Regions from separate parts of the Pseudomonas sp. 18173 genome, predicted to be linked through region 3. Evidence: predicted binding sites of a transcription regulator. Region 3 holds the regulator's gene; each other region holds the start of a gene.
The links. Region 3 encodes FliA, which starts transcription of late flagellar genes. Its sites were predicted from a motif close to CTAAAGTTTNNNNNNNNNNNGCCGNTAA; they were not measured.
Positions count from the first base shown of each region.

Region 1 (5,268 bases), on a different contig from region 3:
TATTCCCACCGGGGAGAAAATGCCGATCTACGACGCCGCCATGCGTTATCAGGCTTCGGGCACCCCGCTGGTGGTGATCGCCGGCCAGGAATACGGCACCGGATCGAGCCGCGACTGGGCGGCCAAAGGCACCAACCTGCTGGGGGTCAAGGCGGTCATCGCCGAAAGTTTCGAACGGATTCACCGTTCCAACCTGGTGGGCATGGGCGTGCTGCCATTGCAGTTCAAGCTGGATCAGAACCGCAAGAGCCTGAACCTGGGCGGCAGTGAAACCCTGGACATCCTCGGCTTGACCGGCGTCGAGCTGACGCCACGGATGAACCTGACCCTGGCCATCACTCGCGAAGACGGCAGCAGCGAGAAGATCGAGGTGTTGTGCCGGATCGATACGTTGAATGAAGTGGAGTACTTCAAGTCCGGCGGGATTCTGCACTACGTGTTGCGGCAGTTGATCGCGTCTTGACCGACCGCTGACAAAGACACCGCCTTGTGGCGGTGTTTTTGTTGGGGACAGTCAGTAAGCTATCGCGAACAAGCTCGCTCCTACTTTGGTTTCAAGCCGTACTCAACATCAGCGGCGTGACACGGACTACTGTGGGAGCGGGCTTGCTCGCGAAGGCGGCGTGTCAGCAACGTTGATGTCGACTGACACGACGCCTTCGCGAGCAAGCCCGCTCCCACAGAATTTGGGGGACATCGCAAATCCCGACACAAGGACTTCAAATGATTGCCCTGCCATGGACGTTTCTGGCCCTGCTTTCCTTCGGCTATGGACTGGCGCTGACTTACGGCCATCTCGGTTGGCTCTCTGCAATCTCGGTATTCCTGTTACTGGTCGCCGGTGTAGCGGTACGCCAGCGCGAAATTCCATTTGTCCGCTATCTCGGCCACGGGCTGTTCATCGTCCTGGCTTTGACCCTGGCGACACATTGGCTTCCCGGCTTCTACAACGGTCGCGGTATCGCCCCCCAGCGTTTCACCGACAACGCCGTGTTGTTCGCGATGCACCTGAACCTGGACAAACCGCTGATCGGCTTCTGGCTGTTGCTGGTTTGCCCGTGGATTGTCGGCCGTCGTTCGCTTCGGCAATCGCTGTATGCCACCTCACTGGCATTGACCTTGAGCGCCCTGCTGGCACTGGGCGGCGCGCTGTTGCTGGGGATCATCGCCTGGGCGCCGAAATGGCCGGATCAAGCCTGGTTGTGGTTGCTGAACAATCTGCTGCTGGTGACGCTGGTCGAGGAAGCACTGTTCCGTGGCTACATCCAGGGCGGCCTGAGCCGCTGCCTGAAACACCACCCCCAGGGTGAAAACCTCGCCCTGTTGCTGGCGTCATCGGCCTTCGGCCTGGCCCATATCGGCGCAGGATGGCAGTGGGTGCTACTGGCAACGCTGGCCGGGGTCGGTTATGGCCTGGCCTACCGTTTCGGTGGGCTGGGCGCCGCAATCGCCAGCCACTTTGGCTTGAACCTGCTGCACTTCGGCTTGTTTACCTATCCGATGCTCGCCGGCTGACGCAAGGGTCATTTTGCGACGCATGGCTGATTATCGAAAAATAATCTCAATAATCCGCCGACCTTGCCGATACAGCACTTGAAAGCCTTGCGGATTAAAAAAGCCATGCGTAACAACCAGCCAATTACACAACGCGAGCGGACCTTCCCGGCTCAGCAACGGTTGATTTCCACCACCGATGCCAAGGGCATGATCACCTACTGTAACGACGCCTTCGTCGAAATCAGCGGGTTTTCCCGAGAGGAGCTGATCCGTGCACCGCACAACCTGGTCCGTCACCCTGACGTGCCGGCCGCGGTGTTCGCACACATGTGGGGCACACTGAAACAAGGCTTGCCATGGATGGGCATTGTCAAGAATCGCTGCAAGTCCGGTGATCATTACTGGGTGAACGCCTATGTGACACCGATCTTCGAAAGCAATCAGGTGATCGGTTACGAGTCGGTGCGGGTCAAGCCCACCGCCGAACAGATCCGCCGCGCCGAAGCGCTCTACCAACGCATCAACCAGGGCAAGTCGGCCGTTCCCTCCTCGGATAAATGGCTGCCGATCCTGCAGGACTGGCTGCCGTTCATTCTGGTCAGCCAATTGAGTTTCATGATCGGCGCATCGCTGAACTCCCATTGGGGGTTTGCGCTGGCTGCCGGGCTCTCGGTGCCGCTGGGCCTGATGGGCCTTCAATGGCAACAGCGTGGCCTCAAGCGCTTGCTGCGCCTGGCCGAGCAGACCACCTCCGATCCATTGATCGCACAGATGTACACTGACAGTCGCGGCGCCCAGGCACGCCTGGAGATGTCCATCCTCAGTCAGGAAGCACGCCTGAAAACCTGCCTGACGCGCCTGCAGGACACCGCCGAACACCTGACCGACCAGGCCAGGCAGTCCGATGCCCTGGCGCACAACAGCTCCAGCGGCCTGGAACGTCAACGCGTCGAAACCGAGCAAGTGGCCACCGCGGTCAACCAGATGGCCGCCACCACCCAGGAAGTCGCCAGCCACGTGCAACGCACCGCTGATGCCACCCAGGAAGCCAATCGCCTGACCGGTCGTGGTCGTGACATTGCCGGGGAAACCCGCGAAGCCATCCAGCGCCTGTCGGTGGTGGTCGGTGAAACCGGCGTGACCGTGACCCAGCTGGCCAAGGACAGCAACGAAATCGGTGGCGTGGTCGACGTGATCAAAGGCATCGCCGACCAGACCAACCTGCTGGCCCTGAACGCCGCCATCGAAGCGGCCCGTGCCGGCGAGATGGGTCGTGGTTTTGCGGTGGTCGCCGACGAAGTCCGTCAACTGGCGCAACGCACCAGCGAGTCCACCGGGCAGATTCATGCGCTGATCGCCAAGCTCCAGCAAACCGCCGGCACCGCGGTGCAGACCATGGAAGCCGGGCATCGCCAGGCCGAAGAAGGCGTGGCGCGGGTACTGGAAGCGGACCAGGCACTGGTGGGGATCAGCGAAGCGGTGGCCAACATTACCGACATGACCACCCAGATCGCGGCCGCGACCGAAGAGCAAAGCGCCGTGGCCGAAGAAATCAGCCGCAACATCAGCAACATCTCGGAGCTGGCGGACCAGACCTCGGAACAGGCACAGAACTCGGCATTGCTGAGTGAAGAGCTGACCAAGACCGCCAATACCCAGTATTCGCTGGTGGAGCGTTTTAACCGCTGAGTGATGCTGGAAAAAACAAAACCCGGACGGTGAAGGCCTCCGGGTTTTTTATTGCCAATCTGGAAGTGAAGTTGCCTGTCCGGGCCTCATCGCTGGCAAGCCAGCTCCCACAGTGACTCGCGGTGTGACTCGATTTTGTGCCCAATGCAAAAACCTGTGGGAGCTGGCTTGCCAGCGAAGAGGCCATCACTGCCGGCAAAAAATCTCACTGAAGAAATGCAGCCACCCGCCCCGCAGCAGCCTCCATATGCTGCTCATGGGTAAACCCGGAAGCCTTCAACGGCTTCAAGTCATGATCCCCTGCCACCAGCCACAACACGTCGATACCCGGCGATAGCGCATACCCCTCGACCGCCTCACGATTGCCCAGCGCATCGCGCTCGCCCTGCACGATCAAGGTCCGGGTCTTCAGGTCGGCCAAATGCTCGACCCGTGGCTTCTCCGGCTTGCCCACCGCATAGAACGGATACCCCAGGCACACCAGCGCATCCGCCCCCAGCTCATCGGCCAGCAGACTGGCCATCCGCCCGCCCATGGACTTGCCGCCCACGGCCAGCGGCCCAGTGACATGGCGTCGCACCTGGGCATACACCTCGCGCCAGCATTCCAGCAGTTTCGGTGCCGGGTTCGGTGGGCGCTTGCCGCCGTCGATGCGCCGCTGCGCCATGTACGGAAATTCGAAGCGCAACACGTTGATGCCTTGAACGGCGAGGCGTGCAGCCATGTCGCTCATCCAGTCGCTGTCCATCGGTGCGCCGGCGCCGTGGGCGAGGATCAGCGTCGCCGCAGCCTTGCCAGCCGCGGTATTCCACAACCATCCATGATCCCGCACGCACTGCGCCCATTGATCCCCGTCAATACCGGCCTTGTGCCCTTTGTCCATGCTTGCCTCGCTTTAGTCTGCCTATAACTCCGGCCAAAGAGTGCGCTGCCAAGCGCTGCGCGCTCACTTCGGCTGAACCGTGGATGGGGAACCATGAACACTTCTATCAGTACCGCCTACAACTACAAGGTGGTCCGCCAATTCGCCATTATGACGGTGGTGTGGAGCATCGTCGGCATGGGGCTCGGGGTTTTTCTCGCCGCCCAGTTGGTCTGGCCCGAACTCAACTTCAATTTGCCGTGGACCAGCTTCGGCCGCTTGCGCCCGCTGCACACCAACGCCGTGATCTTCGCCTTCGGCGGCTGCGCGTTGTTTGCCAGTTCGTTCTATTCGGTGCAACGCACCTGCCAGACACAGCTGTTTGCGCCGAAAATCGCCGCGTTCTGTTTCTGGGGCTGGCAGCTGGTGATCCTGCTGGCGGCCATCAGCCTGCCGCTGGGCTACACCAGCTCCAAGGAATACGCCGAGCTGGAATGGCCGATCGACATCCTGATCACCATCGTCTGGGTCGCCTACGCCATCGTGTTCTTCGGCACGATCATGCAGCGCAAGACCAAACACATCTACGTCGGTAACTGGTTCTTCGGGGCGTTCATCGTCACCGTGGCGATCCTGCACATCGTCAACAACATGGAACTGCCGGTCAGCTTCACCAAGTCCTACTCGCTGTACTCGGGTGCCACCGATGCGATGGTGCAATGGTGGTACGGCCACAACGCCGTAGGTTTTTTCCTCACCGCCGGTTTCCTCGGGATGATGTACTACTTCGTGCCGAAACAGGCCGAGCGCCCGGTGTATTCCTATCGCCTGTCGATCGTGCACTTCTGGGCGCTGATCACCCTGTACATCTGGGCCGGCCCGCACCACCTGCACTACACCGCGCTGCCGGACTGGGCGCAGTCGCTGGGCATGGTGATGTCGCTGATCCTGCTGGCACCGAGCTGGGGCGGGATGATCAACGGCATGATGACCCTGTCGGGTGCCTGGCATAAGTTGCGCAGCGACCCGGTCCTGCGCTTCCTCGTGGTGTCGCTGGCGTTCTACGGCATGTCGACCTTCGAAGGGCCGATGATGGCGATCAAGACGGTCAACGCCCTCTCCCACTACACCGACTGGACCATCGGCCACGTACACGCCGGCGCGCTCGGCTGGGTGGCGATGATCTCCATCGGCGCGCTGTACCACATGATCCCGAAAGT
Region 1 is NZ_JBKFTN010000004.1:155,028-160,295, reverse strand. Features, by position in the region: gene acnA (aconitate hydratase AcnA) at 1-463, shown strand, start outside; gene ACLD1X_RS06185 (CPBP family intramembrane glutamic endopeptidase) at 724-1,515, shown strand; gene ACLD1X_RS06180 (methyl-accepting chemotaxis protein) at 1,621-3,186, shown strand; gene ACLD1X_RS06175 (alpha/beta family hydrolase) at 3,392-4,069, opposite strand; gene ccoN (cytochrome-c oxidase, cbb3-type subunit I) at 4,163-5,268, shown strand, end outside.
Region 1: the regulator FliA is predicted to act here: its motif matches at 1,561-1,588, upstream of ACLD1X_RS06180 (methyl-accepting chemotaxis protein).

Region 2 (5,268 bases), on a different contig from region 3:
TCAGCATGGTGCCGGACAGGTCGGTGGCAACAATCTGCACGCCCATCCTCAACTGGCCCATGTTGACCCGCTCGAACTCGTCGATGGACATCGACAGCGAATACGGTTCCTGGCCTGAGGAGCACGCCGCCGACCAGATGCGCAGGCGCTGGCCGGGACTGGCCTTGATCGCTTCGGGCAGTACCTTGTTCTTCAAGACTTCAAACGGGTAGGTGTCACGAAACCACAGGGTTTCGTTGGTGGTCATGGCGTCTACCACCTGCTCGCGCAAACCGCTGCGCGGCTGGGTCTGCATCCGCTGAACCAGCTCACCCAAAGACTTGATGCCTTGCTGTTCCATCAGTTTGTTGAGACGGCTGGAGACCAGGTACTGCTTGTTTTCACCGAGCAAAATGCCACAGGCTTTTTCCAGGAACACCCGGAACTGTTCGAAATCCAAATTACCCGTAGACAATGATGCCGCCTCTTAAATCGTGTTGACTGCCAGGGGCGCAGGCCCCTAGCTGATATCTGCTGCCTTGATCCGGTCGACTACCCGGGATGCCAGGTCATCAGGACGGAATTTGGCCAGGAAGTCATCGGCACCGACCTTCTTGACCATCGCCTGATTGAAAACCCCCGACAACGAAGTATGCAGGATGATATGAAGCTTTTGCATGCGCGGGTCGTTGCGGATTTCCGCCGTCAGTGTGTACCCGTCCATCTCCGGCATCTCGATGTCGGAGATCATCATCAGGAACTCTTCTTCCGGTTTCTTGCCTTCATCGACCAGTTTGCGCAGGTAATCCAGCGCTTGCCGACCGTCGTTCAGCGCCACCACTTCAACGCCGACCGTTTGCAGGCAGCGCGTGACCTGCTTGCGCGCCACCGACGAGTCGTCGACCGTCAGCACGCGCAACGAAAGCGCCTTGTGCTGGGTTTCGACATCCACCACGCCGACGGAAATCGCTTCCGGTGTCGGCGCCACTTCCGCCAGCACTTTCTCGACGTCGATGATTTCGACCAGCTGATTGTCGACCCGTGTCACCGCCGTCAGGTAGTGATCGCGCCCGGTGCCCTTGGGTGGTGGATGGATCTCCTCCCAGTTCATGTTGACGATGCGCTCCACCGAGCGCACCAGGAAACCCTGGGTCTTGGTGTTGTACTCCGTGATGATCACGAAGGGATTGTTCTTGTCCTTCAAAGCGCCGGAGCCGGTCGCCATCGCCAGATCAAGGATCGGAATGGTCGCCCCCCGGATGTTCGCCACACCGCACACGACAGGACTGGATTTGGGCATCAGCGTCAGCTGGGGGCATTGCAGCACCTCCCGAACCTTGAACACGTTGATCCCGTACAGCTGCTGGCCGTCGAGACGGAACAACAACAGCTCAAGGCGATTCTGCCCCACCAGTTGCGTGCGCTGGTTTACCGCATCCATTACACCAGCCATGCCCAGACTCCTACACCAACGCCAAGTGTTGTTGCGACGCGCCTTCCACACTAAACGGCACGGCGCTTGCTTTTTTAATCGTTATGAACACAGAACCGACATTTTTTCGACGCCTGACCATACCCTGCCGCAAATTGCTCGGCGTGCTGGCGGCTGTTTGCCTGTTCAACGCTGGCAGCCCTGCCCTTGCTGACGCGGTTACCTTGCCTGACATGCTTATCGGCGTCACTCAGGGCTTTCTTGAGTTCACCGTAGAAGACTATCTGGCTACCAGTCAAACGGAAGGTCGCTACGAGATCCAGGTCAACCCGCTCGACCCGCGCATGCACATGCCCATGTGCGACAAGGAATTGACAGCAACCCTTGAGAGCCCCAAGCCGCTGGGACGGGTCACGGTCAAGGTCCATTGCGAGGGTGCCGCCCCCTGGACCGTCTTCGTGCCCGCTCAAGTCCGCCTGTTTCGCGATGTCGTGACCACCGCCCGGCCACTGCGCCGCGCGGCCATTGTCGAGCCTGGGGATGTGGTCCTGCGCGAACGTGATATCAGCCTGATCAGCCAGGGCTACCTGACCTCCCTTGACCAGGCGATCGGGCAGCGACTGACCCGACCAACGGTCGCCGACCAGGTGATTACCCTGGTGCATATCGAACAGGCCGAAGTCATCCGCAAGGGTGATCAGGTGGTGATTACCGCCCGCAGCGGCACGCTCAGCGTGCGCATGCCGGGCGAAGCCCTGTCGAACGGCGGTCTGAGCGAACAGATCCGGGTGAAAAACCTCAACTCCCAGCGAGTCATCAAGGCACAGGTCATGGCGCCGGGGCAGGTGGAAGTGTCCATGTAAGGCTCTCGGTTCACCGGAATGTGGCGCTTGCCGCGGCTGTTCCCTAGACTGTGCTCCATGCAGGGCAAGCGCTGACGCGCGCGAGGTTCATTGATAAATGGACCTAAAGTTTTCCAGGGAATGGCCGAAACCATGGCAAGCGTCCAAATTCCCAGAGGTTTTTTTATCATGGTCATCGATTTCAGCCGTTTGAACAGCTCCTCGTCCCTTACGGGCAGTACACGTACCAGCGCCAGCAAGGAAAGCGCCGAAGCCGGCAAATCCGCGCCGCTGGAGTCCGCGGCCGAACAGGCCGGTACCGTCAAAAGCGGGGAATCGGTACATCTCAGCAATGAGGCTCAACAGTTGCAGAAGGTCACAGACAAGCTGCGCGATCAGCCTGCCGTCGACAAAGCCCGCGTGGCCGAATTGAAAGCAGCGATTGCCGATGGCAGCTATAAGGTCGACAGCAACCGTGTAGCCAGCAAACTGCTCAACTTCGAAGCCCAGCGCTAGGCCACCGCCGGCGCCAGGCTTTTGGACGCTTAAAACCCAAGGCCAGCCATGCACGACACTAATTTACTGCAACTGATCACCGACGACTTTGCTCCAGCGCAACACCTGCTGGAGTTACTGCAGACCGAATCCCTCGCCTTGCATGGCCGCGACATGCCATTGCTCGAGGACATCCTGGCGCAGAAACAGGCATTGGTGGTCTTGCTCGAACAGCATGGCCGCAAGCGCAGTGAAGTCCTCGCCAGCCTCAACCTGCCGACCAACCGCGGCGGTCTTGAGCAATTGGCCAGCCAGTCGAGCATTGGCGACCAGTTGCTGGCGCAAAGTGACGTGCTGACCGATCTTCTGGCCCAGTGCCAGGCCATCAACGCCAACAACGGTCAGTCAATCCTCACTCAGCAGGCCGCTACGGCCACCCAGCTGAAAATCCTCAACGGTGGTGAAACCCCGGCGCTTTACGATGCCAGCGGAACATTCTCCAAGCTTGCTAAGCCGCGCCCGCTCAGTCAGGCTTAGGCCGCTCGAAGAGCCCGCTCTATCCAAGACGCGAAAGATGCTGGCAAAATGCTGGCCAGTCGTAGTCAAATTTTGTCTGGAGATTGATTAACCGTGTCCAATGCCTTATCCGTGGATGATGCTCCGCAGCCACCCAAGGTGCTCTCCACGCCCTTGGAAATCTCCGGCAACCTGCGCCAGCTGCTCGAAAGCCATGACCCGCTGATCATCACGTTCCACGAGCGCAGCCAGCGCTTCCAGAGCTATCTGGTGGATCTGGACCGTGACAGCAACATGATCGCCCTGGACGAAATGATTCCCCGCGATGGCGAGCGCTACCTGCTGGCGGGCGAACCGTTCAAGGTCGAAGGCTTCCACGAAGGCGTGCGCATTGCCTGGGAAAGCAACGGTCAATTGAACATCGACGAATCCGGTGGCAGCCGCTGCTATCGCGGCACCCTGCCCGATGAAGTGGTGTACCACCAGCGCCGCAATGCATTCCGCGCAGCGCTGAAGCTGGCACAACTGGTCAACGTCAACCTCGACGGCGAAAAGCTCAAGGCTCCCATCAGCGGCAAGCTGCTGGATATTTCCGCGACCGGCTGCAAACTGCGTTTCGACGGCGACATCACTGGCAGCCTGCAACTGGGCCAGGTTTACGACCGCTTCAACGCCGACCTGCCCTTTGGCAAAATGACCGCCCCGGTCGAGCTGCGTTATCTGCATTTCGAAGAAAAGATCTCCACCACTTTCGCCGGCATTCGTTTCCACAACATGAGTGGACTGGTGCAGCGTCAGGTCGAACGCTTCGTCTACCAGTTGCAACGCGAAGCGCGCCGCTTCGACAAAGACGACATCTGATAGAGCGTCAATAAAAAACGGGCAGTCCCTTGCGGTGACTGCCCGTTTTTTTGTGCCCGGGATTTAAGGCCTGGCCTCGCTGAAGTTAGGGTCCCGCCCTGTATCAGGATCTTCCGGCGGCTGATCGGTTTCAGTCTCGGTGACCGTTTCAGGCTCTGATTCAGGCTCTGGCCCGTTACTCACCGGACCCTGCATCTGATCCTGCACCACCTGCTCATCGACACGCGGGTCGAGACAGGCCACCAGCGGTGAACTCGTCATGTTGTCCGGCATGGCCACGTGATGCAGCGGCGCATCTTCCACCTGATGCAGGTTGGTCACCGCTTTCGGGCGAATCCGCCACACCAGGACCAACGCGAAGAAACTGAAAAACGCATAAAGCATCTGGCTGCCGAACAGCTTCATCAGCACGCCGGCCACCAGTGGCCCGATACTCGCACCGACCCCGTAGGTCACCAGCAACATTGCCGTCAGGGACACCCTTCGATCGCCTTCGACGTGGTCGTTGGAGAACGCCACTGCCAACGGATACAGGCAGAACTGCACCAGCGAACAGATAAAACCGGCGATAAACAGCACCTCCAGCGGCACCTGCGGCATGATCGCCAGCGGCAATGCAGCCAGGGCCAGGCTGAACGCAAAACTGCGGATCAACACAGCCCGATCGTAGCGGTCGGACAACCAGCCCAACGGCCACTGCACCAGCAACCCGGCAAAAATGCAGCACCCCATGAACAGGCCGACCTGCTCCGTGGACAACCCTTGCTGCGAGGCATACAGCGGCGCCAGACCGTAGAACGAGCCGACGATCAGGCCCGCCCCGAGCACCGTGCTCAATGACTGTGGCACGCGCTTGATAAAGAACCGTGGCTCCATGGGCGCCGGATGCAAGGGTGCCGGGTGAATCCGTCGTGTCAGGGCCACGGGCACCAGGCACAACGCGAAACACAGGGCGACCAGCATCAGCAGCTCCAGCCCCAGCGCCGGGTGCATGACCAGAATCAGCTGCCCCATCACCAGCCCCAGGTAAGAGGCGATCATGTAGCCGCTGAACACCAGCCCGCGTTGCCTGGCTTCGGCCTGCTCGTTCAGCCAGCTCTCGATCACCATGTACTGGCACATCATGCCAAGGCCGACGATCAC
Region 2 is NZ_JBKFTN010000006.1:262,092-267,359, forward strand. Features, by position in the region: gene cheR (protein-glutamate O-methyltransferase CheR) at 1-454, opposite strand, end outside; gene ACLD1X_RS09725 (chemotaxis protein CheV) at 500-1,432, opposite strand; gene flgA (flagellar basal body P-ring formation chaperone FlgA) at 1,516-2,274, shown strand; gene flgM (flagellar biosynthesis anti-sigma factor FlgM) at 2,443-2,769, shown strand; gene ACLD1X_RS09740 (flagella synthesis protein FlgN) at 2,818-3,285, shown strand; gene ACLD1X_RS09745 (flagellar brake protein) at 3,379-4,125, shown strand; gene ACLD1X_RS09750 (MFS transporter) at 4,189-5,268, opposite strand, start outside.
Region 2: the regulator FliA is predicted to act here: its motif matches at 2,378-2,405, upstream of flgM (flagellar biosynthesis anti-sigma factor FlgM).

Region 3 (5,268 bases):
CGGTGCCGACTTCGCTGAACTTGCCTTTGCCGTGCAATTCGTCGAGCAGCGATTCGAATTCGTGATCGGTGATCAGGTCGCTACCGGCCGCCGCCGCGCTTGGCGCTGCGGGTGCTGGCACCGAAGCGATGGCCGACTCCAGTGCCTCGACGGCAAAGTTACCCTTGCCGTGCAACTGATCGAGCAAGGCCTCGAATTCATCGTCGGTAATGTCGGAGCTGTCGCCGGCCGCTTTCGGCGCTTCTGGCGCGGCGGGCGCAGGGACCACCGCATCGACGGCGAACTGGCCCTTGCCGTGCAGTTGATCGAGCAGCGACTCGAACTCGGCATCGGTGATTTCATCGCTGGCAGCAGCATCGCTGACCGGCGCAGAAACAGCTGCCGGCGCCTCGGCCTGAGCTTTGACGGCATTGAGCGAGTCCAGCAGTTGTTCGAATTCATTGTCGGTGATATCGCCCGACTCGGCTTCTGCCTCAGGCGCTTCGACCGCAGCGACAACGGGTGCAGACACCACCTCGTCAGCCGATTGCGGCTCGGCCAGACGGGCCAGCGCCGCAAGCAGTTCAGGTGTCGCCGCCGTGATCGGGCTGCGCTCGCGGACTTCGCTGAACATGCTGTTCACCGCGTCCAGCGCTTCGAGAACCACGTCCATCAGTTCCGAATCGACGCGACGCTCACCCTTGCGCAGGATGTCGAACACGTTCTCGGCGATGTGGCAGCACTCCACCAGCTCGTTGAGCTGGAGGAAGCCGGCGCCCCCTTTTACAGTGTGAAAACCGCGAAAAATTGCATTGAGCAAGTCCGCATCATCCGGACGGCTTTCCAGCTCGACCAGTTGTTCGGACAGTTGCTCTAGAATTTCGCCGGCCTCAACCAGGAAATCCTGAAGGATCTCTTCATCGGCGCCGAAGCTCATTAAGGGTGTGCTCCTACAGGTCTAAAAACCCAAAAACCTAAAGTTCTAAAATTCTAAAAACCCAGGCTGGATAACAAATCGTCCACATCGTCCTGACCGGACACAACGTCTTCTCTTTTATCGGCATGAATCTGCGGACCTTCACCCTGAGAGAGATGTTTTTGTGGATCTTTTTCAGCAAGCATCGCTTCACGGTCATGTTCGATGCCCGCAAAGCGATCCACCTGACTGGCCATGAGCACGAGCTTGAGCAGGTTGCTTTCAACTTCGGTGACCAGTTGGGTCACACGCTTGATCACTTGCCCGGTGAGGTCCTGGTAATCCTGGGCGAGCAGGATGTCGTTCAGGTTGCCCGACACCGCGCGATTGTCCGTGCCGCTGCGCGCCAGGAACCCGTCGACCCGCCGGGCCAGTTCACGAAACTCTTGCGCACCGACTTCGCGACGCATGAAGCGCCCCCAGTCCGCGCTCAAGGCCTGGGCTTCATCCGCCAGGCCATTGACCAGCGGCGTGGCACTTTCCACCAGATCCATGGTGCGGTTGGCCGCGGCTTCGGTCAGCTTGACCACATACCCCAGGCGCTCGGTGGCATCGGTGATCTGCGACACTTCTTCGGCTTGCGGCATGTGCGGGTCAATCTGGAAATTGACGATCGCGCTATGCAGCTCGCGAGTGAGCTTGCCCACTTCCTGATACAGGCCGCGGTCACGGGTCTGGTTGAGCTCATGGATCAATTGCACGGCGTCGCCGAACTTGCCCTTTTCAAGGCTTGCGACCAATTCGACGGCGTGTTTTTTCAGGGTCGATTCGAAATCGCCCAATGAAGTTTCGTTATTGCCCATAGCTCCCCCGTGGCGCACTCATCAACCGATGCGTTCGAAAATCTTCTCGATTTTTTCTTTCAACGCCTGGGCCGTGAAGGGTTTGACCACATAGCCGTTAACGCCAGCCTGGGCCGCTTCGATGATCTGCTCGCGCTTGGCTTCAGCGGTCACCATCAACACCGGCAGGTGCTTGAGCTTTTCATCGGCACGCACGTGGCGCAGCAGGTCGATACCGGTCATGCCAGGCATGTTCCAGTCCGTTACCAGAAAGTCGATGCTTCCGCTGTTGAGCACCGGAATGGCGGTAGTGCCATCGTCGGCCTCGACGGTGTTGGTGAACCCAAGGTCACGCAGCAGGTTCTTGATGATCCGCCGCATCGTTGAGAAGTCATCAACGATGAGGATTTTCATGTTCTTGTCCAATTCGACCTCCAAGCAGTCTTAAACGCGCCCAGCACCTGGACGCGCCATTTCAATCAATCCGGCAAAGCACTCAATGACTGTCTGGAGCACAACAGATCGCGACCGGTGCAGTTCAGCACCACACCAGCCTCGTTCGCAGTGTCCCCACACTGCCTTCAGCGCGCTCGCCACTCCCCCAAACGCCCCCGCAAACGGGCCGCGCACTGGCTGTGTAACTGGCTGACCCGCGATTCGCTGACCCCCAGGACCTCACCGATTTCCTTGAGGTTCAACTCTTCGTCGTAGTACAGCGCCAACACCAGTCGCTCACGCTCCGGCAAATTGGCAATCGCATCCGCCAGCGCAGCCTGGAAGCGTTCATCTTCCAGATCGCGTGACGGCTCGAGATGAGCACTCGCGCCATCCTCGTGCAGCCCTTCGTGTTCGCCATCCTGCAACAGATCGTCGAAACTGAATAAGCGGCTGCCCAGGGTGTCGTTCAAAATTCCGTAGTAATCGTCGAGACTCAATTGGAGTTCGGCCGCAACCTCGTGATCTTTAGCGTCACGGCCGGTTTTCGCTTCAATCGAGCGGATGGCGTCGCTGACCATGCGCGTATTGCGGTGAACCGAACGTGGCGCCCAATCCCCCTTGCGCACTTCATCGAGCATGGCGCCGCGGATTCGAATGCCCGCGTACGTCTCGAAACTGGCGCCTTTGCTGGCGTCATATTTGGTCGACACTTCAAGCAGGCCGATCATCCCGGCCTGGATCAGGTCTTCGACCTGGACACTGGCCGGCAAGCGCGCCAGCAAGTGGTAGGCAATGCGTTTAACCAGCGGCGCGTAACGCTCGATCAGCTCGTACTGCGCATCACGGGCCGATTTTTTATAGAGGTTGTAACCGCTTGCTGTCATAGCACGGGTCCTGCTGTCTGTTGCACGAGGCGCTCGACGAAAAACTCCAGGTGCCCGCGCGGGTTGGCCGGCAGCGGCCAGGTATCGACTTTCTGCGCGATGGCCTTGAACGCCAGCGAGCACTTGGAACGCGGGAAAGCCTCGTAGACGGCGCGCTGTTTCTGCACGGCCTTGCGCACGCTTTCGTCGTAGGGCACGGCGCCGACGTATTGCAGGGCGACGTCGAGGAAACGATCCGTGACCTTGGTCAACTTGGCGAACAGGTTGCGCCCTTCCTGCGGGCTCTGGGCCATGTTGGCCAGGACCCGGAAGCGGTTCATGCCGTAGTCGCGATTGAGCAACTTGATCAACGCGTAGGCATCGGTGATCGAGGTCGGCTCGTCACACACCACCAGCAGCACTTCCTGGGCGGCGCGAACGAAACTGACTACCGAGTCACCAATGCCCGCAGCGGTGTCGATCACCAATACGTCGAGGTTGTCGCCGATATCACTGAAGGCCTGGATCAGGCCCGCGTGTTGCGCAGGGCTCAGATGCACCATGCTCTGAGTGCCCGATGCGGCCGGAACGATACGGATGCCGCCAGGCCCCTGCAGCAGTACGTCGCGCAGTTCGCAGCGGCCCTCGATCACGTCGGCCAGGGTACGTTTGGGTGTCAGGCCCAGCAGAACGTCGACGTTCGCCAGTCCCAGGTCGGCGTCCAGCAGCATGACGCGCCGGCCAAGCTCAGCCAAAGCCAGGGACAAGTTCACTGACACGTTAGTTTTCCCGACGCCACCTTTGCCGCCGGTCACCGCGATCACCTGTACGGGATGCATGCTGCCCATGTTATTTCTTTACCTTGTCTTGCATAGACGGAGGCCACATTACTGGCTGCGCGTTCGCTAACGGAACAATGCATGGCAGACCATCGATGTAGGTACAAAAACTATTCATTAATTACCTCAGCCAACCTGCTTGGTCGGGCTGTGGTAGATGTCAGCGAACATGTCAGCCATGGCTTCTTCGCTGGGTTCTTCCTGCATTTGCACGCTGACGGCGCGACTGACCAACTGATGACGGCGCGGCAGATGCAAATCATCCGGGATCCGCGGGCCATCGGTCAGGTAGGCCACGGGTAACTCATGACTGATGGCCAGGCTCAACACCTCGCCCAGACTCGCCGTTTCATCCAGTTTAGTCAGGATGCAGCCAGCGAGCCCGCAACGCTTGTAACTGTGATAAGCGGCCGTTAGAACCTGTTTCTGGCTGGTGGTTGCCAATACCAGATAATTTTTCGAGCGGATGCCACGACCGGCCAGGCTTTCGAGCTGCATGCGCAGGGCCGGGTCGCTGGCCTGCAGGCCCGCGGTATCGATCAGCACCACGCGCTTGCGCAGCAATGGATCCAGCGCCTGCACCAGGGACTGGCCCGGATCGACGTGGGTCACCGAGACATTGAGTATGCGCCCCAGGGTCTTGAGCTGCTCCTGGGCACCGATGCGGAAGCTGTCCATGCTCACCAGCGCAATGTTCTGCGCGCCGTACTTGAGCACATAACGGGCGGCCAGCTTGGCCAGGGTGGTGGTCTTGCCCATGCCGGCAGGGCCGACCATGGCGATCACTCCGCCCTCTTCCAGCGGCTCGACTTCCGGGGTAGCGATCATGCGTGCCAGGTGCGCCAGCAACATGCGCCAGGCCTGACGGGGTTCCTCGATGTCGGTGATCATTGCCAGCAGGTCGCGCGACAGCGGACCCGACAGGCCGATGCGTTGCAGGCGACGCCAGAGGTTGGCCTGGTCCGGACGGCTGCCTTGCAGCTGATTCCAGGCCAGCGAGCCAAGCTGTACTTCCATGAGTTCGCGCAGGCTGTTGAGCTCCGAACGCATCGAGTCGAACGCGCGCGGGTCTACACCTGCGGACGCTGGCGCAGCGGCGGCTGCAGGGCGACGGGGTTCGGCGTAAGTCGGCTCGATCAGCGGCTCGGCGGCGGTCAACGGCAAGCCGGCGAACAACTGACGGTTGGTAGCATTGTCGCTCTCGCCATCGCCACGCAGGCTCAATTCGGCCTGGGCGGTAACGATCCGCGACTGAGTCTTGCGCAACTCGTCTTCGAGCTCCATGTTCGGCACCCGCGGCGCCAGTGCCGACAACTTGTAATCCAGCGCGGCCGTCAGCTCGACACCCCCGGCGATCCGGCGGTTGCCAATGATAGCGGCATCAGCGCCCA
Region 3 is NZ_JBKFTN010000017.1:51,803-57,070, forward strand. Features, by position in the region: gene ACLD1X_RS19290 (chemotaxis protein CheA) at 1-916, opposite strand, end outside; gene ACLD1X_RS19295 (protein phosphatase CheZ) at 970-1,758, opposite strand; gene ACLD1X_RS19300 (chemotaxis response regulator CheY) at 1,780-2,151, opposite strand; gene fliA (RNA polymerase sigma factor FliA) at 2,319-3,059, opposite strand; gene fleN (flagellar synthesis regulator FleN) at 3,056-3,886, opposite strand; gene flhF (flagellar biosynthesis protein FlhF) at 4,004-5,268, opposite strand, start outside.